DNA from 3 places in the Vibrio sp. T3Y01 genome. Region 1 is predicted to be linked to each of the others. Evidence: riboswitches for the same ligand, from Rfam matches in the RefSeq annotation. Region 1 holds a riboswitch; each other region holds the start of a gene.
What was found. A riboswitch is a leader RNA that binds a small molecule or an ion and turns the genes downstream of it on or off. The one in region 1 is predicted to bind thiamine pyrophosphate.

Region 1 (9,981 bases):
TCAGCCAAACCAACCGAAGCGAGTAACTCGAACGCTTGGTTCTTTTGCTCTGTGTTTAGGTGCTTGTTCGTGGTGTTCTGAAAGCGATGGCTCAGACACACGTTGTCGATAACCGACAACCATGGCAATAACAAATCTTGCTGTGCCATATAGGCAATGCGATCGGTTAGAGGCAGTTCATCAGACGTTGCCAATACGCCCTGCCATTCCACCTTGTCGCCCAACAAACCTGCCAAGTAACGCAATACCGTGGTTTTCCCACAACCGCTTCGCCCAAGCAGCACTGTCCACTTACCCGCGCTTAGATTAAGTGACAGTCCCGACAGGGTCGCGCGCTCGCTATCTCGGTAACGCAGCGTCGCATTGCTAAGTTGAACACCAACCGTATTAACGGACATTACCGTGCCCAGCGAAAAAGTGATTTACCGGGCCATGACCTTGACCGACTTTCAATTCGTCAGCATGTGCAATAGCGCGTGAAATGTATTGTTTACCTAGGTCGACAGCCTCTGGAAGCGTATTACCTTGAGCTAAGAAAGAAGCAATTGCAGAAGATAGCGTACAACCCGTGCCATGGGTGTTTTTGGTAGGGAAACGCTTCGCGCTAATCAAGGCAGATGTGGTTGGCAGAATCAGTAAATCGTTACTGTTTTCATCTTTCTCCAAGTGACCGCCTTTTAGCAGGACTGCTTTAGCACCTAAAGCGCGCAGGTCTTCAATCATGTCCTGCATTTCAGCTTCGCTTTCAGGCACGGCCTTGCCTGTAAGTGCTGCGCCTTCCGGCAAGTTAGGGGTAATGATATCTGCAAGCGGAATCAGCTCTTGTTTTAGCGTGGTGATAGCTGAGTTTTCTAGAAGAAGGTCGCCACTTGTTGCGACCATTACAGGATCAATCACTAAGTGTTTTGGCTGGTATTGTTTTATTTTGTCTGCAACGACTTCGATGATTTGCGAATCCGCCAACATACCAACTTTTACTGCCACTATGTTCAGATCGGTGAACACCGCATCTAATTGGCTGGCAACATGCTCAAGTGGGATTGGAAAAATGGCTGACACGCCTTGGGTATTCTGAGAGGTAATGGCAGTAATCACAGAACAAGCGAAGCTACCCGTTGCAGACATGGCTTTAATATCCGCTTGAATACCAGCGCCGCCGCCACTGTCAGAGCCTGCTATGGTTAAAACAATCGGAGTATTGACCACCGAAGATTGGTTGTGTGGTGTTTGAGTATTCTTGAGTGGCGCTTGAGTGTTGGAATGCTGCGTCATGGTCGCTCCTACTATCTAAAAGACGTAAGAGAACCGAACTTTGGCCGTAAAGAGAGTGTGGAAATGAAACCAATGAGAGATCATTGTTGGACCACATAGACAAAGTCATCATAGTTCCCTACGCCAGTGTTAACTGAATCAGGTTCAACGGGTCTCGAATAACGATCTCAGCAAATACCAATTAAGGTAGATGCCCCCCGACTATTGATAACGATAGTAACAGCACTCTTGCAACTGAGATACTCATTTTATTCATTTATAAGATACAAGCATGAATAAAATTCAATTTAGCTTTGTTAACAAGCACTTAGTTTCGCTGATCATTTGGTTGTGATTGAATGAATAAACACTTGACTATCAACAACATACCAATCCAACCGACAAAAGGTATGCGCTCCCCCACAATCCAGACAGCCAATACGGCGGCAACAACTGGCTCAAGCAAAGTAATCAAATTCGCACTACTTGCCGTGACATGTCTTAACCCGAAACTGAACGCGATATAACCCAAACATTGAGGAAGTAACACCAAGTAACTCACCACGAATATATTAGTACTTGAAGCGAATAGACTGTCCCCAGTGAACCACAGCGTTGGTAATAACAACATTGCACCTAGACCAAATATGCTACCCATCGCCGCTTGCGACTTGATGCCCTGGTCTATCAGAGCTTTTGTCGCCCACGAATAAATGGCATAACAGAGACCAGCAACCAAACCTAAACCAATACCTAAAAGCTTCAGGTTATCATTAGGTTCGCTCCCCACTGACGACTCAGAAAATACCAATAATCCAATGCCAACCACGCCAATGGCAAAGCTCGTTAGCCAACGTTTATTAATATTGTTATCTTTGCTGATAAGACACTCTAAAAGTGCAGAAAAGAACGGAGCAGTAGCTATCGACACAACCGTTCCCATCGCGACACCCGATAATTTCATCGAAGAATAGAAAGCCAAAGGATAGATCGCCAAAGCCAATGCACTCGCAGCTAACAGCTTTTTGTTGAGCAAAAGCTTATCAAGTGAAGATAAGATCTTTCGATACGCCAAGCCCGCCTGCATTAGGCCGCCGACGCCCATAGAGAAAGCACCAATCGCTAAGGGGCTTAGATCAGGCGCAAAACTTGCGGCGGTGCCTGTCGTGCCCCATAAAATAGAAGCAAACAAGATGGCCAAAGTGCCCGTTTGGAATTCGTTAACGCGATTGATGGCAAGATTCATTTCTATTACCCAATTTTCATTTCTGAAATAGATAATAGTGAAGATTTATAAAAGTTAGTTTGCCGAAAGGATGCTATTATTGTTTCTAAAGACTCTCTTTCATTGAGCCTAGAAACGCCCTTGGAGACATGCCAAAGTGCCGAGAGAAGCGTCGACTGAAAGCAGACAGGTCGCTATAACCCACATTCTCTGCGACCAATTGAACCGGTAAATCGGTATGGCTTAGCAAGGCTTGAGCTTTCTCCATACGATATCGAGTGATGTATTTAAGCGCACTGATACCCAAGCTCTCTTTGAAGCGTTTTTTGAATTGAGTGGGACTCAAACAGGCTGTTTCTGCAAGTTGAGATATAGAGAGAGGTTGGGCGTAATTATCCGCTATCAATCTTTGTACCGCACGGATTCTTGGGTCGATGCTCTTGCTCACTTGTTGTTGCTCTAACAGCAATGAAAACACATCCAAAACTGATGACTCAATGCCACTATCGACCTGATATTCCAGCTGCTTCTCAACAAACAATAAGAAGCTCATCAAAGGTGGCGTTATCGTGAAAACCGAGAGCTCATGCTCCAACAAGTGCTGCGGCAACTCTGCCATATCCGCGACAATAAACCGCGCTGCTTCATCCGCCTTAAACGCATGCGCGGTGGTTACTGGAATCACCACGCATTCGCCCACTGCCACCTTGCCAACATACCCCACCATCTCGATATTAATACTGCCTTGGATCGGCAATACCAGTTGATGATGGTCATCATGAGCATGGGTATTAAATTGCTTAGTGTAAGATCGAATGCTTAAGCTAGATTTCATGAGCAACGCCGGAGTACATTTCGCTAGGTTAAAGTAAGAGATACAAAGTTACATTATCACTTCCCTAGAGTCACACTCAATGCGCATCAAATTCATGCTAGCTAGGTGACATGATCAAAAACGGCCTCTAAATAAGAGACCGTTTTGATTAAAAATCGTCATTCACCTCAAGGCTAGAATGACACTTGGCTATCCTGACCAACCACTACCTGAACACTGTTTTGAACATCATAGATTTCAAAACCATCAGCAACCGGATCAGCATTGTCTTCATCACTGTCGAACTGCGCAGTACAGGTATAACCCAATGAATAAGTACCTGGATCAATGAAGCCCAGAGAGAACTCATAGTTAGTCTGTGCTACATTCATTACCACTGACGCTGAAGTGATCGGTTTCACTTCATCGCTGCCGCCAATCGGAGCCATGTCAGCTTTATCGACGTTGCCTTCATACAGATAAACCGACTGAACGAACGTGCTATCGTCTGTAGGATTACAAGCTTCGAAAGTTGTGGTTGCAACGGTACCTTCAATGTTTCCTGTCTCAACCGTATTGATAAGGCTTACAGACGTTCTTTGAATAGTGTAATCAGGGAAAGTCGAACTGTTCTTTAGGCCGCGTCGAAGATCGAACTCGACAACAAAATCGTTACTTTGTTGGTTCACATTAAATGAGTTATTAAAGTAAAGCACGCCAGCGTTATCTTCTTTACCCACACCTTGCGGACACGCACCTTCACCTTTCACCGTTAACTCATGGGTCGTATCATCGTTTTCTATCACGTAAGATGGATCTGTTGGATGATCGCCATCATTAGCAAACACGCACAACTTATAGCTGCCTACCGGAATGACCTCATTTTCAATCAAAGGAAGCGCATCGCTGCCTTGGTAATCCAACAAATTAACACTTAACGGAATAGGAGCTGCGCCATCAGGTAATGGATCGCCATTTTCATCAACGTAGTTACCGTTTTCGTCCGTTTTATACACATCATAAATCAGAGGCGAACCTCCCCCTTGAGGAAGTAAAGCGACCTTACTGAATGTCACAGTGACGTCTTTAACATCATCAATGGGCGCATCACTCACACTCAAGGTAATCGGTGTCGTGCTGCTTGATGAACCTGAATCACCACCACAACCGACAAGCCCGGCCAGCACAAGGCTCGCTAAAGCGGTTTCTTTTAAATACTTCATAACTCATTTCCTATAAATCACTGCTCAATAAAGGGCTTAGTTTGTTGCCCTCTTATTCTTTTCCTTAATGTGGCCTATAGAAGAACAGCGCTTGTACCAAAATCAGTTACCCCTATTATTTAGGGATTTCTCCATCCAGAAACTCTGTTCATCAAGGTGCACATATCAGGTCGCACATAGGTTAATTAAGTCTAGTAAGTAAATTGTCAGTAGTCGCACGTATTTGGCAAGGTTGCTGTCAATTGTGGTGAAATGGTCGGTATGTATAGAGTCGAAGAGGATGAGTGTAAGCAACTTGACCGAAGTTAATCATCGCCACCAAGATCAAAAAAGGCCGTTAAGACAGCCTATTGCTGAACTTAAACGACCTTTTCATTGAATTTTGATTAAGCTAAGACGATATCAGCTCAGTCAAACTCACTTATTTTTGAAGTTGCTCTTTAGCGGCTTCAACCTTAGAAAAATCTAGGCCAAGCTCTTCAACTGCTTCTTTGATTAGCGCAGGGTTTTGCATTACCTGACCCATCAGCATTTGAAGTTTTTCTTGAGGTAAACCAAGTTGGCTGATTGTCGCCATTGCTGCAAGAGGGTTCTCGGTCAACGTCTTGAATATCTCGCTGATCTGCTCGTCGCTAATATTGTTCTCTTTCAACATCGCTAAAATCGGGTTCATTTTTTTGCCTTTGAAACACTAAATTAAGTAGGAGCACAGCATACCATCTAGCTGTGCTCGATTGTACTAGCAAGTGAAGCTTTGGTTTAACGCGAACTGTGCTTTTCCCAAACGCAAATAATGCTTGGGCCTAGCGAGACTCTAGTGGGTAAGAGCGGTAGCTCCACATACCATACGTTCTCAGTGCGTCACGGTAGATGCCTAGAAGCTCACCACTGCTCGCTTTCTTAAGATCTTCTAGCGGCTTATCTGGGTAAGAGACCGTATCGAAGGTAATGCCCTGAGGGCCAGTTTGCCAGCTAGCGATTTCAAACAGAGTTTGACCACGACGAACGTGGCTCGCCGAACTAATAATGGTCGCGTGCTTAATTTCATGACGAGCAAGTGCATAGCTACTGAATAAAGCATTACCTACCGTGCTGGTCGCGTAGTTCTCTTCAATGATGCGGTCTTTGCTTACTCCTTTTTCGATAAGCCAATCCGCCATTAACTTGCCTTCAGTCTTATGGTTCTTGGGCACGCCGCCGGTTAACACGATCATCGCATCTGGGTTCGCTTTCGACATTGCTAATGTGGTTTCAAGACGTTCAATCAAGATTTCATGCATAGAGCCATCAGGGTTAAGCGCGTAGCCCAAAGTGACGATGGCACCGTGCTCATCCAATAAACCTTTGTCCGCCGACTCTTTCAACGGGGTTTCCAACACGCGGTCAACCGTAGCAAAAATGCGTTTGATGTCTTCTGCTTTACCTTTGTTCAGGCTTTCTAGCTTCTCCATGTGCTTGTTGGATTCACTTTCATTGCCTTCAAAACGCTGCCAAACCGCAAGGTAAGCGTGAAGGTCAACATCGTCTGGTGCAACCGTCAGCGCTTGTTCAAACAGCTCAATCGCGCGCTCTGCGTTCTTGTTGTAGATCTGAGCATTCGCTGCCGAGATCAGCAAATCGGTACGGTAAGGTTCTAACTGGTAAGCTTCTAACAATCGGTTAGTCACAATTTCCATGTTACTTGGCATTTTTGCCGTGAAACCGGCGTGAGAAATTCTTGCCGGAGACTTAAACGCTTGCAACGCATCGAGAAGTAATTGGTCGACCACTTGTCGCTTCGTTACTAACTGCGCGTAATCCGCAGAAGCTTGAACTGCGCCATCGTTAGCAGCAAACGAAAATGGGGTTGCGCCAAAGGCCAGCATGCCACCAAGAGCGAGGGCGAGAATGTTCTTTTTCATGAGGGTATCCTGTGTAGATAAGTGTTCACATCAGATTTGTCCCCCAATGTAAGTCCCCAAAATTAAAAAACTGTGAACCACACCAGAATCTCTAAGGTTAATATTCATTTGTTGCATAAGGTGTGGCAGCAGATCACGATTTCGAACCTCTCAGTAAGTCTAATGATTAAGAAAACTCTGATTTTGAAAAGAAATTACTCATTATTTTGAAATATATAACTGCAAGCTCTACGCCCTCTAACCCCTCTAAAATTCATCAGCGAGAGATCCGGAATCCACATTAGAAATAGGTCTAAGCCTCTCTTTAATGCTCACTTATTCAACAACTTATAGCCTATCTTAAACGATAAATCGATTTTGAATTTCTCTCTGAGAACGAAGTTCTAAACACATGGGCTTCAAATACAAAATTGAAGATTCACAGAGAAATTAAAATCAATTATTGAACGATCGTTCAAGCGGTGTTTTAATGAATTACCAATACAAGGAGTTACCCATGCTTAAATTCTATTTTCACCAAACCCCAAACCCAATGAAGATCGCTCTGTTTCTAGAAGAGACAGGCCTAGATTTTGAACTCGTTCCAGTTGATACCTTAAAAGGCGAACAACACACGCCGGAATATCGCTTAATCAACCCGAACGGAAAAACACCCGCCATTGAAAACGAAGGACAACGCGTGTTCGATTCGAACGCTATCCTTCTGTATCTCTCAGAGAAAACAGGCAAGCTTGGTGGTCAGCCAGAAGACAGAGCTGAGCTGCTCTCTTGGATGATGTTTATTGCGAGTGGCCTTGGCCCATACTCTGGCCAATCGGTTCACTTCCGCCATGCCGCACCAGCAGGCCTAGACTACGCGGTAAACCGTTACCTGCGTGAAGCGCAGCGTCATTACGAAGTGCTAGAAAAACATATGGAAGGACGTGAATTTATCGTCGGGAATGAGTACACCATTGTCGATGTAGCCGCATGGGGCTGGATTGATAAAGCGCCTGTCGTGCTTGGTGAAGAAGGCTTAGAACCTTACCCGAACTTGAAGCGCTGGTTTAACGCCATCAACACTCGCCCTGCCGCACTGCGTGCCCGCGAGATTGGTAAAGACATTGAGTTTAAAACCGAACGTGATGAAGAAGCGAAGCGAGCGCTGTTTCCTTCAAACTATGCAAAATAACTGAGCTCAACAACATCACTAAGCGCAAATGACGAGGCCCTACGTAGCCTCCAATTCCAAAAGTACCACTCAAACAAAAAAGAGCGCCTAACGTGCCGCTCTTTTTTGTTCAATTCATATACGCTGAATCGGCTTACTATTGAGGTCTCGCCACAAAGTTAATCTCTCCAGAACCCGTTAAATATCGGTCTCTCATCTTACCGCGTATCTCATTCTCAGAAACAAAGTCAATCAGCAATCGTGACGTAGACGTGGAGTAATACAAACTCTTAAATGTGCCATCAGTTAACCACATTGAATCTGTCGAGCGACATATGACACGTCATAAGCCGCAGCTTGTAGTGAAATAAATGAAATTAAAGACGTCAATAATACTCGAGCATTCATTGTTACTTTCCTTTATATATTAGTGTTTTTTTAAATTCACGAACTTAAAAGCAAAGCACTTACATACCAAGAAGAGCTTTTATGTCACCAGACATATTAAGCATCCAATATTCACCTTCACTCTTAAGTGTAATAATTTCATATTGAGTAGTGATTCGGTCCCCGAACTGCTCTTTTTTCTCGACCGTAATATACTTTTGACCTTGGTAATCAAAGTCATTAATTACAGTGAAGGAAGATAATTTAGCAATATTGGAGCCTTGAGTAATCTTGCGAATATTTAGGAAAGTATTCATAAAGACTTTATCATCCATAACCGCGATGTCTTCTCTAGCAGCTCCGGTACCAAAGGCAATATTCACGATATCAAGAACGTTCTGATTTCCATTTTGAAGGCCTTCCATAATGATTGATTTGAGTTCTCTAATGGCATCCGTATGATAGAAACTTGCAGACTGGTTAAAACCGACCTTTGTGATGAAATCAAAATACTGCTCAACAAACTCGACAGGATCTTGAGACAAAGATAAGTCTCCTTCAACCACGACATCGACATTTTCAATCAATGCGAACGCTGAGCTATAAGGGGTAAAGTCGATACGTTTGTCTGCCAACCAATTATCATAAACCCATGATGATTCGTCCAAACAATGCTGCGATAATTCTGCCAACGGTATTCTGTCACCGATAGTAGTGTTGTGCGTTTTTTTACCTTGAGCATTTGTCGCATACGTATAGACCAAAACACCGGATTGCGGGTAACGCTCCTCTCTATCTATCTCGCTAAAGGTAGTACTAATACACACTCTATCTATGCTATTAAGCGCTATTGGTAACAAGGCACTGGCTTCAGCCCTCTGTGCCAAATACCCCTCACTAAAGTCGAAAAAGTCAAAACTAGGTGCTTGATACAGATTAGGTTCTTCAGTCAGGGTTGGGAGCCCGTGCTTTGTATTCGGGCTAACAATATAGGTTTCACTCGCAGCGCTCGCTGAAATTAATAACATTACTAGTGGGGTGATATTCTTCATTATTTACTTCCTTCATATTTTGGCGAGAATATCTTTTATCCTGATAAAAAGTTCAACCCAGTAAAGCATGAATTAAAAAATAAAAAATCCATCTGTGATTACAATCAACTATACAAGAAGAATAAAATACAATTAAAACAATAAATATACAAAACACTGTGAGCCATAATTAACTAATGATAGTGTTAATTAAAGTTAAAACTATAGATATAGACCTTTATTTATCTCTTTCACATTCCAAATAACTGAAATTAAAATAAAGGATATCAAATTAAACATTGATAAAGTTGAAACCATGCTTATATTAACCTCCAATTAAATTAAGGTATCACCACCATTAAATTTAACATCTAAGATTTCTAATTTATTAATGACTAATTTTATCTCTCACACCATAAGTGAAAGATAAAATCTAAAACTGCGCAACTTAACGTTATTTTAAAGAGCTACTCCCAATGAAAATTAAACTCGCATTATTAGCACTACTATCGCTCAACACAGCTTCAGCCAGCGAATTATTCTTATTTGATCAAGTCACCGCTTTCAAACTCGGTGGTGAGCAACATAGCCTGAGTGGCGTTGAAAAGTACACGGGGCAGAGAATTCGCATCGAGTGGCGACAAAGCGCTTACGAGAAACCACAACGTTTAGATAGGTGCATTGGCACTTTCCTACAGGCGATGAACCAACCGGAGCGCTATTACTTGCATGTAGAACTATCCGAATCGACATTTGTAGGTTGTGAAATCGGAATGAAGGAAAGCTTGTTAGCAAACTGATCCAGACTGTTTGATAAGCTACGATTAGTATTCGGTATTACTAATCGTATCTTAGCTCATTCAGGTTCAGCTTCTACGATTAGACACCAAACACTTGAATCGACAATTCATTCATATTTGTGATATGTGCAACCTAATTCATATGATTATATTGCATACATCCGAAAGACTAACTAACTTCGCATGCTCCACAAAAAAC
Region 2 (9,981 bases), on a different contig from region 1:
GCGGTTCGATCTTGGCTTGAAGCAAACCACTTAGATGCTGTTATCATTCCACATGAAGACGAGTACCTAGGTGAATACGTTCCAGCTCACAACGAGCGACTTCACTGGCTAACCGGTTTCACTGGCTCTGCAGGTGCGGCTGTTATCACTCGCGAAAACGCGGCTATTTTTGTTGATGGTCGCTATACCGTCCAGGTTCGTAAACAAGTACCTGGTGAGCTATTTGAGTATCGCCACCTTATTGAAGAACCGGCTTTAGATTGGATCATCGATTCACTAGCACAAGGCAGTAAAGTTGCGTTTGACCCACGCATGCACACAGCCGCTTGGTTGAAAGGCACACAAGCTAAACTGGCTGATAAAGTAGAACTTACCACATTAACAGTAAACCCGATTGATGAGCTTTGGTCTGATCGCCCTACACCTGTTGTATCTGATGTTCGCCTCATGGCAACAGATGCCGTTGGCCAATCAAGTGAAAGCAAACGTGCTGAAATTGCTGGTCTACTAAACGCGAAAGGTGCTGATGCCGCTATCCTTACCGAACTGGATTCAATCTGCTGGTTACTGAACATTCGTGGTTTAGACGTATCTCGCCTACCAGTCGTGTTATCTAATGCCATCATTCACGCCGATGAAAGTGTCGATTTCTTCTTAGACCCAGCTCGTATCCCTGCTGGCTTTGAAGCGCACGTTGGTAATGGTATTCGTGTTTCTCACCCATCTGAGCTTGAAGCCCGCCTTAAATCTTTAGAAGGTAAGAATGTGTCTGTTGATTCAGGCACAAGCAATGCTTGGTACACGCTTGTTCTCCAAAACGCCGGTGCTCATATCATTGAAGCAGCCGACCCATGCCTAATGCCAAAAGCCGCTAAGAACGAAACAGAAGTTGCCGGCATGAAAGCGTGTCACATCCGTGATGGCGTGGCGATGGCAAAATTCCTATCTTGGATTGATGCAGAAGTCGCGCAAGGTAATCTGCACAACGAAGCGGTACTAGCAGACAAAGTACAGTCATTCCGCGAGCAAGATCCAACACTAATGGACCTAAGTTTCGACACAATTTCAGCGGCAGGCGGAAACGCAGCCATGTGTCACTACAACCATGAGAACCAGCCTGAGCCGGGTCAGCTAGAGATGAATACTCTGTACCTAGTCGATTCAGGCGGTCAATACCTAGATGGCACAACAGACATCACACGTACTATCGCAATTGGCCAACCAAGCGAAGAAATGATTCAACAGTTCACTCTTGCACTTAAGGGCCACATCGGTATTGCACGCGCTCGCTTCCCACAAGGTACTCGTGGTTTCCAACTGGATATCCTAGCGCGCCAGCACTTATGGGCAGAAGGCTTCGACTATGACCACGGTACTGGTCACGGTGTTGGCCACTTCCTAAGTGTTCATGAAGGCCCGCAAAGCATCTCTAAAAAGCTAATCGATGTCCCTCTTGTTGAAGGTATGGTGTTATCAAATGAGCCAGGTTACTACCGTGCTGATGAGTTTGGCATCCGTATCGAAAACTTAGAGCTGGTTGTTGAGCTGCCAACTCAAGGTGACTTCTCAGTGCTAACGTTTGAATCGCTAACACGTTGCCCTATCGACAAGCGCAACATCAGCGTCGATCTACTGACACGTCCGGAACTTGCATGGCTAAACGATTACCACCAAAAGGTGTGGAACGATGTTAGCCCACTAGTTGAAGGTGATACGTTAGAGTGGCTACGCCAAGCAACAACGCCACTAGCTCACGCTTAATGCCAAAATAGATAGGCAACTTAGTCAAACCAGTTTAGCTAAGTTAGATAAGAAAACGGCTACCTAAAGGTAGCCGTTTTTATTTGTCGCTTTCACATCACTGATGTTTCACGTGGAACATTGGCCAAGATGTTATACCAAACTAGATAAGTAGGTGATCAAATAATTGCGCAGGAAAAATCGCTTAGAGCAAGGCATAGATTGCAGCTAGCTAGTTGGCCTACCTACAAAATCTATAACGATGCTATCAGCGATTTTAACTAGCAAGAATGTCCAGATACTTATTTAGATTGGTATAAGTTAGCCTGAGTAAGCGCTATGCCAATCTCGCCATACCGGGTCAAACCCACGTTGACGAATCATAGCCTCAACATCGGCTGCGCTTCTTTCATCACTTATCTCGAACTGCTCAAGCTCTTCCTCACCTGAAGCATAACCACCAGGTTGAGTTTTTGACGCGGCAGACATGCTAGTGATACCTAATGGCAACACGTTATCGCGGAACGTTGCTGACTCACGAGTCGAAAGAGACAACTCAACTTCAGGGTTTAATAATCGATAGGCACAGATAAGTTGTACCAACTGCTTATCACTCATAATCGATTTAGGCTGCAAACCACCCTCACACGGACGAAGACGTGGGAATGAAATCGAGTAACGTGTTTGCCAATAAGTACGCTCAAGATAATCTAAGTGAGCGGCCACGAAGAAACAGTCGGTACGCCAATCTTCCAAGCCAATCAAAGCGCCAATACCTATCTTATCAATACCCGCTTTTGCCAGGCGATCAGGCGTTTCGAGCCGGTATTCAAAATCCATTTTGTTACCACGCAAGTGGTGTTCAGCGTAGGTACTTGGGCTATAGGTTTCTTGGTAAACCATCACCGCATCTAATCCAAGAGTTTTGAGCTCTGCGTAGTCATCTTGATCAAGCGGCTGCACTTCCATCGCAAGATAGTTAAATTGTGCCTTAATATTTGGTAGCACTTCACGGAAGTACTTCATCCCGACCTTAGTTTCATGTTCACCAGTCACCAACAGTACACTATCAAACTTCATCTTTTTGATAGCGGCACTTTCAGCATCGATTTCATCCAAAGTAAGTGTGCGACGCTTAATACGGTTCTCCATTGAGAAGCCACAATACGTGCACGCATTCGCACATAGGTTTGAAAGGTACAATGGAATATACAACGACATTGTATTGCCGAATCGCTTGCGTGTGAGTGCCAACGATTGTTGCGCCATCTGCTCTAAGTAAGATTCTGCCGCTGGAGAGATCAAAGCCTTAAAGTCTTCTAAGTCGCGTTTGGGTTTACTCAGAGCACGTTCAACATCCGCTGCCGTTTTACTGAAGATCGACATACCAATGTCATCCCAGTTGAGTTGTTTAAATCGATCAACAAACGTCATGGCAATACTACTCGTCTAGGAATGAGGTTAACGGGCTGGAAGCAACCGCATGAGATACCTGACCAGCGAGACCTGCAAGGTAAGCCATACGCCCCGCTTCCACTGCCAACTTAAAGGCAATCGCCATTTCAACTGGCTGTTGAGAAGCAGCAATCGCAGTATTAACTAACACAGCGTCAGCACCCATCTCCATTGCACGCGCCGCATGTGATGGAGCACCAATGCCCGCATCTACAATCACAGGGACGTTCGCTTGGTCGATAATAATCTCTAAAAAGTCCGCCGAAGCGATACCTTTGTTCGACCCAATCGGCGCACCTAACGGCATAACCGCAGCACAACCCACCTCTTCCAATCGTTTACACAACACTGGGTCAGCATGACAGTATGGCAACACAACAAAGCCATCTTTAACCAGTTGCTCAGCCGCTTTTAATGTCTCAATTGGGTCTGGCATCAAGTACTTTGGATCTGGGTGAATTTCCAGTTTGAGCCAATTTGTGCCTAGAGCTTCGCGAGCCAAGTGCGCAGCAAAGATGGCATCCTTCGCGTTCTTCGCCCCAGAGGTATTCGGAAGTAGATTTACGCCGGCATCAATAATGGGCTGCAAAATATCGTCTTGCTCAGAACGAATATCGACTCTCTTCAGTGCCATGGTTGCCAGTTGAGAACCTGAAGCTTCGATAGCACTCGCCATCAAATGCTTGTTGGCGAACTTGCCTGTGCCAGTGAACAGTCGTGATTGGAATGTTTTATCTGCGATGGTTAACATGGTTAGCCCCCTGCAATAGCTTGAAAAAGAGAGATAGAATCGCCTTCATTGACGATGGTTTGTTGCCACTGGCTACGCGGGACAACCGCGTTATTGATAGCGAATACACACCCTAAGTCAGGTAGCGAAAGCGAATGAATAATATCTGCAAGAGAAGATGATTGCGCGACCTGCTCTGGTTGCTCGTTTATTGAAATAGTTATGTTGCTCATAGTGCTTCTTCTTCTAAATTATTGGTCACTGACGAATTGCACACCGGACATTCGATATCTTGCGTAACCATTAGGTTTTGCCAGTTCATAGTCTTACCGTCGAACAGCTTGAGCTGATGTGTCGCCACTTGAAACTCGCCACTGCTAATGTGCTGAATAGCAGCAAGAGCTTGGAGGTTTCCTATAGTCCCGACTACAGGCCCAATGATGCCACTATCACTACAACGCATTGTTTGTGGATGGTGGTCAAACGGGACAAGACAGTGGTAACAGCCCTGCTGGTTTTGGTAATCGAAGACAATAAACTGACCTTTCCAACCAATTGCGGAGCCTGATATCAATGGTGTGTTAGCTTCGAAACACGCTTGGTTAACTTGCTGGCGTGTGACGAAGTTGTCGGTACAGTCCAACACAACATCAGCTAGCATCACTTCAAGCTTTAACTGGCTTTCGGCCATTCGCTTGTTGATGGTCCTAACTTGGCTTCTACAATTTAGCTCACTCAGTTGTAGTTTCAATGCATCGACTTTAGCTGTACCAAGATCGCTTTCTTTGAACGCGACCTGTCGTTGTAGATTGGATGAGTCGACACAATCATCATCAACCAACACGATTTTTCCGATGCCAGACGCTGCTAGATAAAGAGCCGCAGCATTCCCCAAACCACCACAACCAATCACTAACACATGACCGTTTAGTAGATTTCGTTGTCCTTGTTCACCAATGTCAGGCAATGCGATTTGACGCTGATAGCGTACAAATTCAAAGTCACTCAGCATGGCTTAACTCCTGACGAACCTCTTCAGTAAAGGTTGAAGAGTTGCCATTCATAAGAACTTCGAAAAACTCAATAACCGCTTTTGGGTCTTCCGCCAACGTAATTGCACGCACTACCGCGAGGCTCGAGACACCACAATCCCATACCTGCTCTGCCGTCGATTGGTCAATCCCACCAATAGCCACGGTCGGATAACCGACAAGTTCTTCACTGTATGGAATGGTATCGATAAGCTGCTGGTAAAGAGCTAAACGCACTAGACCTTGCGGCTTTGATGGCATCTGTTTTGTGGTTGTTGGGAAGATATGTCCTAACGCGATGTAACTTGGGTTGATTTGAACGATCCGTAACAACTCATAGTATCCATGTGTCGATAGGCCGATCTTAATACCCGCTTGGCTCAGTTGGGAAAGATTCGATTCTTCAATATCCTCTTGTCCCAAGTGAACACCAAAAGCGCCATGTTTGAGTGCAAGTTGCCAATAGTCATTGATAAAAACCTGAGCGTTATGTTCTCGACCAAGTTCGATCGATCGTGCGACTTGTTGCTCTAAGTCAGCTTGCTGAGGGTTCTTAATTCGCAGTTGTACCGTATTAATTCCAAGCTTAAGGAGCCTTTCAATCCAATCAACATCATCGACAACTGGGTACAGCCCGAGGCTTTTCTTCGTCAAATCAGGGAATGAAAGTGACGTTCCTTGATGGGCCCAGCCAACACTAATGCCTAAACGCTTGTCTTCTAAAACCGGAGTTGGAAACTCTTGGTAGTGGCTTGGCCATGTTCCACGTGAAACATTAGACGCAGCGCGTGCGAGAACCAGTGCATCTTCTAATGGAAAATCTAGAGCCAATAGCATTAGTAACCACGCAAAGTGATGGCGGCTATCTATGGCTTGATGATCGGGGTTAATACTTTTTATAGCTCGATTAGCGTTTAAGTGTGACCAAATATCTAACACGGCAGCGTCATTGGTTACTCCAACGTATATCGTATTAGGGTATTGCGCTAAAGCATCGCGAACATCTGCCAGCGATAACGGCTCGTCATAACTCACAATATGGTCAAGCGAGCCTAGCTGCTCCGCTTCAACTGATACGACATCAGAAGCAAAGCCAATAGTAAGTGAGTGTTGAGAATCAACGATAGAGAAGTATTGAGTTGGGCTAACACCCAACTCAACTGCATCAGTTGCTAAGCCTTGTCGCTTAGCAACCAATAGACAGTGTTGAACCTCTCCCGTTAACTCAATATATTGAGATGGGATCAGAATTTTCACTGTCATTATTCCTCTAGTTGAGCTTCTTTCGCACCAACGGCTGGGTGGTAAAGCTCTGAGCCAGTATCACGGAACTCTTGTGATTTTTGACGCATCCCTTCCAGCGGATTGTCTAGCATCTTGATCTCGATAGCCTGATCAGCGGCTACTTGTTCTGTGTCTTTAGCATACTCTCTCACTTCCTGAGAAATCTTCATCGAACAGAATTTAGGTCCACACATAGAACAGAAATGTGCGACCTTACCTGATTCTTGTGGCAAGGTTTCATCATGGAAAGAACGGGCTGTATCAGGGTCTAGTGCTAAGTTAAATTGGTCTTCCCAACGGAATTCGAAGCGCGCTTTTGAAAGTGCATTATCACGGATTTGTGCTCCTGGATGCCCTTTTGCCAAGTCAGCAGCGTGCGCCGCCAGCTTGTAAGTAATCAAACCAGTCTTCACGTCCTCTTTGTTTGGTAAGCCTAAATGCTCTTTAGGAGTCACGTAACAAAGCATCGCACAACCATACCAACCGATCATCGCGGCACCAATACCAGAGGTGATATGGTCGTAGCCAGGGGCAATGTCTGTAGTCAGCGGGCCTAATGTATAGAAAGGCGCTTCATGACAATGCTCTAGTTGCTCATCCATATTCTCTTTGATCATGTGCATCGGAACGTGTCCAGGACCTTCAATTATCACCTGTACGTCATATTCCCACGCCACTTTCGTCAGTTCACCTAAGGTGCGAAGTTCAGCAAATTGAGCCTCGTCATTGGCATCAGCAATAGAGCCTGGACGCAGGCCATCACCTAATGAAAGTGCTACATCGTACTTCGCACAGATCTCACAAATCTCGCGGAAGTGGGTGTATAGAAAGCTTTCTTGGTGATGAGCAAGACACCATTTGGCAATGATAGAACCACCACGAGAGACAATGCCAGTCACACGTTTAGCCGTCATAGGTACGTAACGAAGAAGCAAACCTGCGTGGATAGTGAAGTAATCAACGCCCTGCTCTGCTTGCTCAATTAAGGTGTCACGCATCACTTCCCAGTTAAGGTCTTCAGCCACACCGTTCACTTTCTCAAGTGCTTGGTACATAGGAACCGTACCAATTGGCACTGGGCTATTACGTAGAATCCACTCTCGTGTTTCGTGAATATTTCGACCAGTCGACAAGTCCATCACAGTGTCGCCGCCCCAGCGGGTCGACCAAACTAACTTCTCAACTTCTTCTTCAATCGAAGAGCTTACAGAAGAGTTACCGATATTGGCGTTCACCTTCACTAAGAAGTTTCGGCCAATAATCATAGGTTCTGATTCTGGGTGGTTGATGTTTGAAGGGATAATTGCTCGACCTTCAGCAACCTCTTTACGCACGAACTCAGGGGTAATTTCTTTCGGTAGGTTTGCGCCAAAGTTATGACCAGGGTGTTGATGGTTCAGTTGCTCATCTGCGAACTCCTGACGCCCCATATTCTCGCGAATCGCAATGTATTCCATCTCAGGGGTAATAATCCCCTTACGAGCATAGTGCAACTGAGTCACACATTGCTCGCCAGTCGCACGACGAATTCTAGGCAGGTTTCCGTAACGAAGCTCGTCTAAGGTTTCGTCCTCTAGGCGCTCTTTGGTATAAACAGAGCTAACATCATCTAATAGCTCTGTATCACCACGCTCTTCGATCCACTGCTCTCTTAGCTTTGGAAGGCCGTTATAAAGGTCTATCTCGTGCGTTGGGTCGGTATAAACACCGGAGGTGTCATAGACGTGAATAGGAGCATTAGGTTCAAATACAGGCTCTTTTTTGGTACCACCAACAAGGCTATCAGCGAGTGATATCTCTCGAACTGGGACTTGAATGTCCTCTCGAGAACCTTGGATGTAAGCTTTCTTTGAATTTGGATAAGGTTGTACTGATAAAGAATCGATGAAATTCTTCGCTTCCAGTCTTGCTTGTTTACGACTCGACATAGCATTTTTCCTTGGCTTTTAGCCATTATTTATTGGGATAAAAATGCTTGACGGATTGATGCTACAAGAGGGATCACGGTAAGAAATACAGTTGTGATCTGGTGATAGATCTCTAGAGGGATTCTAGTTAGATATCTACTCTTGTTCCCTTCGCAGGTATTAGCCTGATCAGGTTCAACGGATCCCGAGTTAACGGTCTCAGCCATATGGCACTCCGACAAGTACGATCGAGTATATAAAAACGACTTGGATAAACCAAGCCGAGTTGTTAACAAATCGTAAGAAAGTTTTAAGACTTTATCAAAAGTTGGAAGCCGATCCATGCGGCTGAAATACTGAGTACTACATTAAGCAGCACATTAAGCCCCATCTTGAAAAATGCGCCTTGCTGCATAAGAAGCACGTTATCCATCGAAAAAGTGGAGAATGTAGTCAAGGCACCAAGGAAGCCCAAGCCAATAATCTGTCTCCATGGTTCAGTTGCAACCATCTCATTTTCGAACGCGGCGATCAGTAATCCCATAATCAAAGAGCCAATCACGTTAACAGTTAGCGTACCATAAGGAAAACCTCGTCCTAACATCACTACGCATAACTCGGAAATCAGATAACGTGAACAAGCACCAAAAGCACCACCAATAGCGATAAAACCAAGAATAGATAACTGACCCATGAATCCTCCCAAACAATAACCCCTATATTCTAGCTTTAACGCCGATAAAAGCGAGGGTGGAAACTAAGAATGTATGCGCAAATATTAAACGTTACAGGTGTCACTTAACTTCGATATAACCCATCAGTCCTGTTTTCATATGTTCAATCACATGACAGTGATACATCCAACGTCCGGGGTTATCTGCCACAAATGCCGCTTTAGCTCGACCGTTCTTTCCAAGTAACACGGTATCTGTATGAAAAGGTTCTTCAATCTTTTTGCCATCTAACTCAAGTACCGTGAACGTATGACCATGAATATGGATTGGATGATGGTATTGGGTAACATTCTTAAGATCGAATATATAGGTTTTACCTAACTCTAATGTAGCGAGTGGAGCTGGAATATTATCTTTACTCATTCCTTCCCAGGCTCTTTTATTTGTCAGCCAAAACTTAGGCATGGATTTCCCATCTTTAGAAACCGGCGACACTGCCCCGTCCCACTCAAACACAAAATCGATCTCTTCTGCATTAGCGAGGTCTAAGTTAGGTACTGGATTAAGAGGCAATATCGGAAGAGTTTGTCCTTCACTGAGCGTGGAATCTACGCCTTCAAATTCACACAAGGAAAAAGGAAAACGTCCCTTCATTTGCAGAACATTCACTCGCTTGCCAGCCTTTGGAGCAATCAGTCCTATGTCAACTCGCATACCTGGACCGATTTTATGTTCAGTCAACTTGTAAGGTGTCTTTACTGGGTTGCCATCTATAGCAATAACCCATGCCTCAGCACCTTCAACAGCGATAGGATAGGTGATTGTATTATCGACATTGGCGATACGAAGCCTAGTCGTTGCGTGTTGCTTTAACTGATAAGTAGGCTCATGTGCTCCATTAACACTACTCCACTCTCCTGGAGTGCCCATACGAGCGCTAAGACGCGGGACCATTAAATCTTTCCACTGACCTTGTTTATCGAGATGCCAATGTTTAAGCATCAAAGCATGCTCTTCATCGAACTGAACTGGATCGCTCTCTTCAACAACAATTAGGCCGACCAAGCCCATACCAAGCTGTTTAACGCTGTTCATGTGTGGGTGATACCAGAACGTACCCGCATCCGGTGGCGTAAACTCATAGACGAACGTTTCACCGG
Region 3 (9,981 bases), on a different contig from region 1:
GCACCAGAGACCTTGGCCGAAGCAACCGAAGGCATGGAGACCGATGACGTCGCGTACGTACTTCGAAGCCTGCCCGACGATGTATCTCGCGAAGTCCTTTCTCAAATGGACTCCGCCGATCGTGCACTAGTTGAAACCGCCCTGTCGTACCCAGAAGATTCTGCCGGTGCGATCATGAATACCGACGTAATCACGATTCGTGGTGATGTCGATGTCGATGTTGTATTGCGTTATTTACGTATGCGTGGCGAACTGCCTGATGCAACCGATGCTCTGTATGTCATTGATGAAGAAGAGCGCCTTATTGGTAACTTGTCACTGACGACACTGATTACGACTCAGCCTGATATCGCCGTTTCAGAAGTGATGGACGATGCAGATGAAGCCATCTCAGTAGAGACCAGCGCGTCGGATATCGCGAGCTTATTTGAGCGTCGTAACTGGGTTTCAGCACCGGTTGTCGATAGCAACCAACATCTCGTTGGTCGTATCACCATCGATGACGTGGTTGATGTTATCCGTGAAGATGCCGAACACTCGATGATGAGTATGGCAGGTATGGACGATGACGAAGATACCTTCGCACCGGTCGTAAAATCGGCTCGTCGTCGTAGCGTATGGCTTGGTGCTAACGTTCTAGCAGCGCTTGCTGCCGCATCTGTTTCGAACATGTTTGAAGCAACGCTCGACCAAATGGCTGCGATTGCGGTTCTGATGACGATTGTACCGTCGATGGGTGGTGTTGCTGGTAACCAAACCGTTGCTCTAGTGATTCGTGGTTTAGCACTTGGTCACATCGGTGACAGTAACAAACGCGAACTACTATTCAAAGAGGCAGCTATCGGCTTCCTCAACGGCGTTCTATGGGCCGTTATCATTGGTGGTATTGTGGTAGCTTGGAAAGGCAACTGGATACTGGGAGGCATCATCTCAGCAGCAATGATGACCAACTTGATTGTGGCAGGTATCGCTGGTGTAACCATTCCAGTGATGCTGAAGAAGATGAATATCGACCCAGCCCTAGCCGGTGGTATGGCGCTCACAACAGTAACTGATGTTATTGGCCTATCGGTGTTCTTAGGCTTAGCGACCATACTTATCTAAGTTGTCGTCATAAGTCACTTTAACTGCGAAACACTGAATACAAAAAGGGAGCCATCGGCTCCCTTTTTTAGTTCTTCAAGTTGGCGTTAAGTGAATTACTCACCTGCCACTTTCATAGACTCAAGCAGGATAGAACCCGTCTGAATTTGAGAGCGTGTTTCAACGTCGTTACCCACTGCAACGATCTGGTTGAACATGTCTTTTAGGTTACCCGCGATCGTCACTTCCGATACTGGGTATTGGATTTCTCCATTCTCAACCCAGAAACCTGCAGCGCCACGAGAATAATCGCCAGTGACAGTATTTACGCCTTGGCCCATCACTTCAGTTACGAGGAAGCCAGTACCCAACTCTTTCAGCATCTGCTCAAAGTTTTGACCTGTCGACTTAACGAACCAGTTATGAATACCACCAGCATGACCTGTCGGTGTCATATCCATTTTACGTGCTGCGTAACTCGTTAGTAGATAAGTGGCTAAAACACCGTCAGTGATGATTTCACGATCTTGAGTAAATACCCCTTCACTATCAAATGGGCTCGACGCCAAGCCACGTAAGATATGTGGGCGCTCAGAGATATTGAACCAATCTGGCAAGATTTTCTGACCTAGATGATCCAATAGGAAGGATGCTTTGCGATACAGGTTACCACCGCTGATCGCCATCACTAGGTGACCAATAAGGCCAGTCGCTACATCATTGGCGAACATGATCGGGTATTGACCTGTTGCTAGCTTTTTAGCATCTAAGCGGCTAATGGTCTTTTCTGCTGCTTCTTGACCTACGCGCTCAGGCGTCCATAGCTCATCACGGTGACGTGCAACGGTATAGCTGTAGTCACGTTCCATTTCACCATTAGCACCCTGACCAATCACGCAACAGCTCGTGCTATGACGGCTAGATGCATAACTTGCTAGCAAACCGTGGCTGTTACCATAGACCTTAACACCATAGTGGCTGTCGTAACTCGCGCCATCACTTTGTTTGATCTTGTCGCTATAAGCTAATGCTTGCTTCTCAGCAGCAATCGCAATCTCAGCGGCATAGTCTGGGTTTGGTTCATCAGGGTGAAAAAGGTCCAAGTCTGGAATCTCTTTCACCATGTATTCTTTTGCTGCAGGGCCTGCGAACGGGTCTTCTGAGGTGTACTGAGCGATATCGAGTGCAGCTGCGACTGTTTGAGCAATCGCTTTTTCACTCAGATCAGATGTAGATGCACTGCCTTTTTTCTGGCCGCGATAAACAGTAATGCCTAGCGCACCATCACTATTAAATTCAACGTTTTCCACTTCACACATGCGTGTTGAAACACTCAAACCCGTTGACTTAGTAATAGCGACCTCAGCGGCGTCGGCACTCACAGAGGCCATGTCCAACGCTTTTGCAACTGCGGCTTCTAGATCAACTCTTTGCTGGGCGACTTGCTGTTTTACATCCATATCTATTCTAATTTTGTAGGTCAATATTACGTAGGATAACAAGAATTTCGCTTTCTCCCCAAGATTCTTGCTAAAATAGGCAATATATTCGTTTGAGATAGTGACATAGGCAGAAAAGATGGCTCGCAAAAACCAAAAAGCTCCATGGGAACCAGAAGAAGAAATCATCTGGGTAAGTAAAACCGAAATGAAAACGGACATGGAAGCCCTACAGAAACTAGGGGAAGAACTTGTTACCCTAAAGCCATCAGTATTAGAGAAATTCCCTCTGTCTGAAGATTTGGCACTCGCGATTAAAGACGCACAACGCTTTAAGAACGAAGCAAAACGTCGCCAGCTTCAATACATTGGTAAGATCATGCGTAACATCGACCCAGAGCCGATTCAAGCGGCTTTGGACAAGGTACGTAACAAGCACTCACAAGCAACAGCTGAGCTACACAAGCTTGAGCAACTGCGTGACCGTATCGTTGAAGAAGGTGATGCTGCTATTTCAGAAGTCATGGAAATGTATCCTGAAGCAGACCGTCAACGTCTTCGCCAATTAGCACGTCAAGCTAACAAAGAGAAGAAAGCAAACAAGCCAGCAAAGGCTTTCCGTGAGATCTTCCAAATTCTGAAAGAGCTAAAGCAAGACGATTAATTGGCTTTAGCTTTACGGGTTATCAAAAACTAAAAGACCTAGCACACGCTAGGTCTTTTTTATTCATTGAACCATTTACGCTACTCGCCAGCTCTAACAAACGAGCTGAGCTCTGGCTGAGGGTGGTCGACAGTGAGTACCTCAATTGAATCCTCAACCAATACCTTCCCCAAAGCAACGAACACAAATTTATTCGCAATGCTACGCGCATCACCTAAATGGTGCGTCACCATCAAAACCGTAATATTTCGCTCTGCCGCTAATCGCTTCACTAAGCTAAGCATCTCTTCTCGCAGCAAAGGATCAAGCGCAGAGAAAGGTTCATCAAGCAGCCAAATATCATGAGGCTGAACGAAACAACGCGCTAAGGCGACACGTTGGCGTTGACCGCCTGATAAGTGCTCAGGCAGTCTATCCAAATACTCAGCAACACCAACTTGCGCTGCGGCTTGTTCCACAGATTGCTTTTGGGTTGCGGTAAGCTTTAACCCAGGATGCAACCCTAAACCAATATTTTCACGTACCGTGAGGTGAGCAAATAGGTTGTGTTCTTGAAACAGCATTGCCAAAGGTCGCTGATGTGCTTCTTTGCCAATAAGCGACTGGCCAGCCACTGAAATCTCACCCGATGTTGGCTCAATAAACCCAGCAACCAATGCGAGTAGCGTTGATTTACCCGCACCACTTGGCCCCATCAGAGCAACAATATCACCCTGATCGGCTTGGAAATCAAAACTAAACAACTCTTGGTGATAGTGGTAATCCACATCTTTCATCACTAACATCATAGGTTCCTTAACTCTTTAGCTTTGAGCTTCGAGTAAACAAAAATTCAATCAGACTAAAGCTGCCAACACTCAGTAACAGCAAACTCACTGACACCACAGCAGCCGCTTCCATTTGATAGCTACCTAATAATTGGAATAGATACAAAGGCAAGGTTCTAAAGTCTTGGCTACCAAACAAGGCAATCGCGCTCAGATCGCCCATCGCCAACATAAAACTGATTGAGAAAGCCTGCGCCATCGGTTTACGCAATGCACGCCACTCCACTAACCTAAAGCGGGTAAAGCCAGTCATACCCAAACTGGCACACACATATTGATATTGCTGAGACAGATGCAACATAGGTTGGGCAAGCGTCTTAATCACATAAGGCAGCGCCATTAGGCTATTTACGGCAATCACAATAAAGAAAGCCAAGCTGAACACATCGGTAAATGAACGTAGCAATAAGAAGATACCTGTGCTGATCACTAATCCCGGCGTCACCAAGATAATAGTGCCGATCAGCTCGATTTTATCGGCTCTGATCGTCTTGTTTTGCAAGCGCCATGCTCGGCTCGTGAGCAATATAGCGATACCTATGCCAACAGCAATAACACTCGCCAATAAAGCGACTCTCACCGACGTCATCAGCGCCGCCCAAAATGGCTCACTGCTGAGCACTGTCAAGGCTTGAGCGTTAATACCACTAACAAGCACCATCAACAGTGGCGGTAATACGAGTATTGATACCATGATGATCCAAAAGCTATCCCAAGCTTTTGACCACCAGCTGTCTTTAACCAAATACTTCTCTTCCGACAGCTGACTCGCCGTCACTGAGATCGGCTTAGATAGGCGCTGAATACTCACCGCTAACACGCCACATAACAGCATTTGCCATATCGCCAGCAAAGCCCCCGCTTGCAGATCAAAGTCGAATTTAATCGCCTGATAAATAGCGAGCTCGATAGTGGTTGATTTAGGTCCACCGCCCAGCGCCATCACAGTTGCAAAGCTGGTAAAGCACAGCATGAAGACTAAGCCACATACATGGGGTAGCTGTTGTCTTAAGCGAGGCCATTCAACCCATTTGAATTTATTCCAATGACTCATACCTAAATGCGCACACAACTTGTGCTGCTCAGCAGGCACGGTATCTAAGGCTTGCAGAAGTAAGCGACTAGCATAAGGCAGGTTGAAGAAGACGTGTGCCAACAAAATACCATTCAGGCCATAAATCGAGAATGGGAGCTCAATGTCGAAGTTCGCCAAGGATTTAGCTAACCACCCACTGTTGCCGTAAATCGCTAACAAACCGAATACACCGACCAACACAGGCAGAACTAAGGTCGACGCAAACAGCCTTAACAGTAGTGCTCGCCCAAAAAACTGTCTGCGACACAGGGCGTGTGCAATAGGTATAGCAAAGCCAACACTCAGCACCGTTGAGAGTGTCGCTTGATAAAAACTGAACTTCGTTACATGCCAATAGTAGGGATCGGACCATACTTGGCTGATATCAAGAGAAGGGGCATTGCTAAGCAATGCCCCTACTGCTGAAACCACGAAGGCGGTAATGAGTATCGCAACCCAAATACCGACCTTAGGCGTTTTCTTTATCATAAATTGATTTTTACCGTAAAAAGTCCATTCCAAACATAAAGAATGGCTTTAAATACAGGTCGTTCATTCTTTTAAAAGTAAATTAAAAAGTAAGCGCACTCTGCCATTCACGAATCCAAGGCTTACGCTTCTCGGCGATCTCTTCAGAACTAAAGCTTAACGCTTGCTGAGGTACCGTCAGTTGTTCGAAACCTTTAGGAAGCTCAACATCTGTCACTGGGTACATCCAGTTGCCTGTTGGCATCGCCGATTGGAAGTCATCACTTAGGATAAACGCCATAAACTCATCAGCAAGCTTTTCATTCTTACTGCCTTTGACCTTTGCAGCCACTTCCACTTGAGTGTAATGCCCCTCTTCAAAGTTCGCAGCAGCATACTTAGAATCGTTCTCCGCAATGATGTGGTAAGCCGGAGAAGTGGTGTATGACAATACTAAATCAGATTCACCCTCTAGGAACATAGAGTAAGCTTCAGACCAGCCTTTAGTTACCGTCACCGTTTTTTGAGCTAGCTTCTTCCACGCCGCTGTCGCTTCATCACCGTATACCGATTTCATCCAAAGCATCATGCCTTGCCCAGGTGTTGATGTACGTGGATCTTGGTAGATAACCTTCAGGTCTTCACGTTGCTCAACCAACTCTTTCAGACTTTTCGGTGGGTTTGCTAGCTTCTCTGTGTTGTAGACAAAAGCGAAGTAGCCAAAGTCGTACGGGACAAATGTATTATCTTCCCAACCATTTGGCAGTGTTACTGATGATGTATCAACATTATGCTCAGCTAGTAAGCCGGTCGCTTTCGCTTCAGCCATGAGGTTGTTATCTAAGCCCAATACAATGTCAGCCTTGCTGTTACCGCCCTCAAGACGCAAGCGGTTAAGAATAGACACGCCATCTTCAAGCGCGACAAAATTCACATCACAGCCACACTTTTCTTCAAACGCTTTCTCTACGGCAGGACGAGGGCCCCAATCCGCAGCAAAAGAGTCATAGGTGTAGACGGTTAACGTATCGTCTGCAGCAAAGGCAGAAAAAGAGATAGCTGTAGTAACAGCAAGGGTAGTTAATGTGAATTTCACTGGACGCTCTCCATGGTCTGAGCGGCACAGGTTTGAGGGAGGATAACGATAGAGGTTGTTCCTAACTCAATTCCTACGCCAGCATTATCTGGTTCAGGTTTACGGGTCCCAAGCACCTGCTTGATCTCAGCTCGCATTCATTATTTGAATGGTTTGCTCCCCGATGAGTGTCCGAAATTGTAATTCGATTTTTAACAATAAGCTATCAAGTTTGGATCAATTACGTTGATCGTAGCCCCATCTAGGCACTAAACCTTGCTCAATACCAAGATGGTCGAGAATGCGCGCCACCATAAAATCGATCAAATCTTCTATTGACTTAGGTTGGTGATAAAACCCCGGAGCGGCTGGCATGATGGTTACACCCATCGTCGATAACTTGTGCATGTTCTCTAGATGTAGCGTTGAGAATGGCGTTTCACGAACCACCAATAACAGCTGGCCTCGCTCTTTCATCACCACATCTGCTGCGCGCTCAATCAGGTTATCCGATAACCCATGAGCAATGGATGCTAAACTGCCCGCAGAACATGGGCAGACCACCATCTGCTTCGGCGCTGCAGAACCTGATGCAACTGGAGAGAACCAGTCATCTTTGCCGCATACCACCAGCTTTTCTGGATCGCAGCCCAAGTGCTTAACCAAGGCTTGCTTTGCCGCATCTGGCCCAGCAGGTAACTTAAGCTCATGCTCAGTAGCCAACACCACTCGCGCTGCCGACGAGATCAACAGATAGACCTGATAGTCTGCTGCCAACAAGCATTCAAGCAAGCGCAGTCCGTAAGGCGCACCAGATGCGCCAGTAAAAGCAAGAGTTATCGCTTTATCGTGTTTTGTCATGTTCTCAGTTACTTCAATTATAAAGTAGTGGACTGGGTTAACCTTTAAGAGCTAACGCGTCCAACAATTTCTGGTGAATACCACCAAAGCCACCATTACTCATTACCAGAATTTGGTCGCCCGCTTGCGCCTCTGAAACAATTTTAGCAACAAATACGTCCATATCGTCACTAACATGTGCAGGCTGATGACAAGCATCTGCGACATCCTGCACCGACCAATCAATGTTGTCCGGTTGGAATAAGTAGGTGGAATCCGCTTGTTTAAGCGAATCAGCCAAGGTTTCTTTATGCACACCACGTTTCATGGTAGCGGAACGAGACTCTAAAACGGCAATGATTTTTTTCGAGTCGACCTTATTACGTAAGCCGCCGAGCGTAAGTTCAATCGCCGTTGGGTGATGAGCAAAATCATCATAAACAGACACACCAGCTACCTCGCCTTTAAACTCTAGACGACGTTTAGTATTGATGAATTTCGCCAACGATTCACACGCTAAATCTGGTGTCACACCCACATGCCTTGCCGCAGCAATCGCCATAAGAGCATTGTTGACATTATGATCACCAACCAAGTCCCAATCTACCGTACCAACACATTCGCCTTGGAAGTAGACCTCAAATTTAGAGCCATCTTTAACTAGCTTTTTGGCATCCCAATCGCCAGCTTCGCCACTCGATTCTGTCTCACTCCAACAGCCACGAGATAGAACATCTTGAATAGCGGTATCCTGCTTGGGTGAGAAAATACGACCATTGCCTGGCACAGTTCGCACTAAATGATGGAATTGACGCTTGATCGCTTCAAGATCGTCAAAAATGTCGGCATGATCGAACTCAAGGTTATTCATTACTAAGGTTCTTGGATGGTAATGAACGAACTTAGAGCGTTTGTCGAAAAAAGCACTGTCGTATTCGTCGGCTTCTACCACAAAGAACATGCTGTCACCTAAGCGAGCAGAGATACCAAAGTTACCCAATACCCCACCAACTAAAAAGCCTGGCGCATAACCGCAGTCTTCTAAGATCCAAGCCAGCATGCTGGAAGTTGTGGTTTTACCATGAGTACCGGACACCGCAAGAACCCAGCGGTCGTGCAGCAAGAACTCTTGCAACCATTGTGGACCAGATGTGTATCTAAGGTTGTTATCCAAGACATACTCAACACATGGGTTGCCACGACTCATCGCATTACCAATAACCACCAGGTCAGGCCTAGGCTCTAATTGGCTTGGGTCGAACCCTTCAATAATTTCAATCCCTTGCGACTCCAACAACGTGCTCATTGGAGGATAAACATTCGCGTCACTACCGGTAACCTTGTGACCTAATTGACGAGCCAATACCGCAGCACCGCCCATGAAGGTGCCACAAATTCCTAAGATATGAATATGCATAAATTGCTTCCAAACGCTTGGCTAATATAAACAGTGCCTAATTAAAACGGCTTGTACTCATTATCATTAAATGAAAATTAAAAGCGAGCGGCAATGCAAAACAAATTGAGTCGACATAGTAAGTGAGATCTGTGTCGCTTAGTTCATTACCATTAAAAAGATCTAAGCCTTAGAATTTAGGTAAGCGTCTAGATGAATAAAGCCCACTTAAGAGGCAAATTCTATGGTGCTCAAATCCCCCCTAATATTCAGAGAAGTTTAAGGAAATAACATGTCTGAGATGCGCACCCTTGGTGAGTTCATTGTTGAGAAACAGAGTGACTTCCCCCATGCAAGTGGTGATCTATCATCCCTTTTGTCATCAATTCGTCTTGCTGCAAAAATTGTTAACCGTGAAATCAACAAAGCAGGTCTTGTCGACATTACTGGCGCTGTTGGTACAGACAACGTTCAAGGTGAAGAGCAGCAGAAGCTAGACCTTTATGCGAACGACAAATTTAAAGCGGCTCTAGAAGCTCGTGACCAAGTTTGTGGTGTAGCAAGTGAAGAGGAAGACGAAGCGGTTGCCTTCAATAAAGAGCTCAACAAAAACGCAAAATACGTCGTGTTGATGGACCCACTTGATGGTTCATCAAATATCGATGTAAATGTATCGGTTGGTACGATTTTCTCTATCTACCGCCGTGTCTCTCCAATCGGAACACCACCGACTCAAGAAGACTTCCTGCAACCAGGTCACAAACAGGTAGCTGCCGGTTACGTAATTTACGGTTCTTCAACCATGCTGGTTTACACAACTGGTGCTGGCGTAAATGGTTTCACCTACGATCCATCTCTGGGTACTTTCTGTCTATCTCATGAAAACATGATGATTCCAGACGAAGGCAAGATCTACTCGATCAACGAAGGTAACTACATCCGCTTCCCAACCGGTGTTAAGAAGTACATCAAATACTGTCAGGAAAGCGAGCCAAGCGATAACCGCCCTTACACGTCACGTTACATTGGTTCTCTTGTGTCTGATTTCCACCGTAACTTGCTAAAAGGCGGCATCTACTTGTACCCAAGTACAGAGAGCCACCCTCAAGGTAAA

Region 2: it holds a riboswitch for thiamine pyrophosphate, as region 1 does, so the genes downstream of both, thiC (phosphomethylpyrimidine synthase ThiC) here and thiD (bifunctional hydroxymethylpyrimidine kinase/phosphomethylpyrimidine kinase) in region 1, are expected to answer to the same signal.
Region 3: it holds a riboswitch for thiamine pyrophosphate, as region 1 does, so the genes downstream of both, thiB (thiamine ABC transporter substrate binding subunit) here and thiD (bifunctional hydroxymethylpyrimidine kinase/phosphomethylpyrimidine kinase) in region 1, are expected to answer to the same signal.

The regions. Positions count from the first base shown of each region.
Region 1 covers NZ_VTXJ01000001.1:354,397-364,377, reverse strand. The annotation lists gene F0232_RS01555 (ABC transporter ATP-binding protein) at 1-398, opposite strand, end outside; gene thiD (bifunctional hydroxymethylpyrimidine kinase/phosphomethylpyrimidine kinase) at 388-1,272, opposite strand; TPP riboswitch at 1,371-1,482, opposite strand; gene F0232_RS01545 (DMT family transporter) at 1,580-2,497, opposite strand; gene F0232_RS01540 (AraC family transcriptional regulator) at 2,583-3,311, opposite strand; gene F0232_RS01535 (DUF4382 domain-containing protein) at 3,485-4,513, opposite strand; gene F0232_RS01530 (DUF2999 family protein) at 4,935-5,186, opposite strand; gene F0232_RS01525 (YdcF family protein) at 5,317-6,414, opposite strand; gene F0232_RS01520 (glutathione S-transferase family protein) at 6,911-7,585, shown strand; gene F0232_RS01515 (hypothetical protein) at 8,032-9,003, opposite strand; gene F0232_RS01510 (hypothetical protein) at 9,459-9,782, shown strand.
Region 2 covers NZ_VTXJ01000036.1:26,031-36,011, forward strand. The annotation lists gene F0232_RS24265 (aminopeptidase P family protein) at 1-1,761, shown strand, start outside; gene thiH (2-iminoacetate synthase ThiH) at 2,062-3,174, opposite strand; gene F0232_RS24275 (thiazole synthase) at 3,182-3,946, opposite strand; gene thiS (sulfur carrier protein ThiS) at 3,949-4,158, opposite strand; gene F0232_RS24285 (HesA/MoeB/ThiF family protein) at 4,155-4,937, opposite strand; gene F0232_RS24290 (thiamine phosphate synthase) at 4,927-6,219, opposite strand; gene thiC (phosphomethylpyrimidine synthase ThiC) at 6,219-8,168, opposite strand; TPP riboswitch at 8,297-8,395, opposite strand; gene crcB (fluoride efflux transporter CrcB) at 8,458-8,841, opposite strand; gene F0232_RS24305 (multicopper oxidase family protein) at 8,942-9,981, opposite strand, start outside.
Region 3 covers NZ_VTXJ01000023.1:33,127-43,107, forward strand. The annotation lists gene mgtE (magnesium transporter) at 1-1,104, shown strand, start outside; gene pmbA (metalloprotease PmbA) at 1,200-2,543, opposite strand; gene yjgA (ribosome biogenesis factor YjgA) at 2,662-3,186, shown strand; gene thiQ (thiamine ABC transporter ATP-binding protein) at 3,267-3,971, opposite strand; gene thiP (thiamine/thiamine pyrophosphate ABC transporter permease ThiP) at 3,982-5,577, opposite strand; gene thiB (thiamine ABC transporter substrate binding subunit) at 5,660-6,652, opposite strand; TPP riboswitch at 6,706-6,825, opposite strand; gene F0232_RS20230 (flavin prenyltransferase UbiX) at 6,869-7,492, opposite strand; gene mpl (UDP-N-acetylmuramate:L-alanyl-gamma-D-glutamyl-meso-diaminopimelate ligase) at 7,530-8,888, opposite strand; gene fbp (class 1 fructose-bisphosphatase) at 9,160-9,981, shown strand, end outside.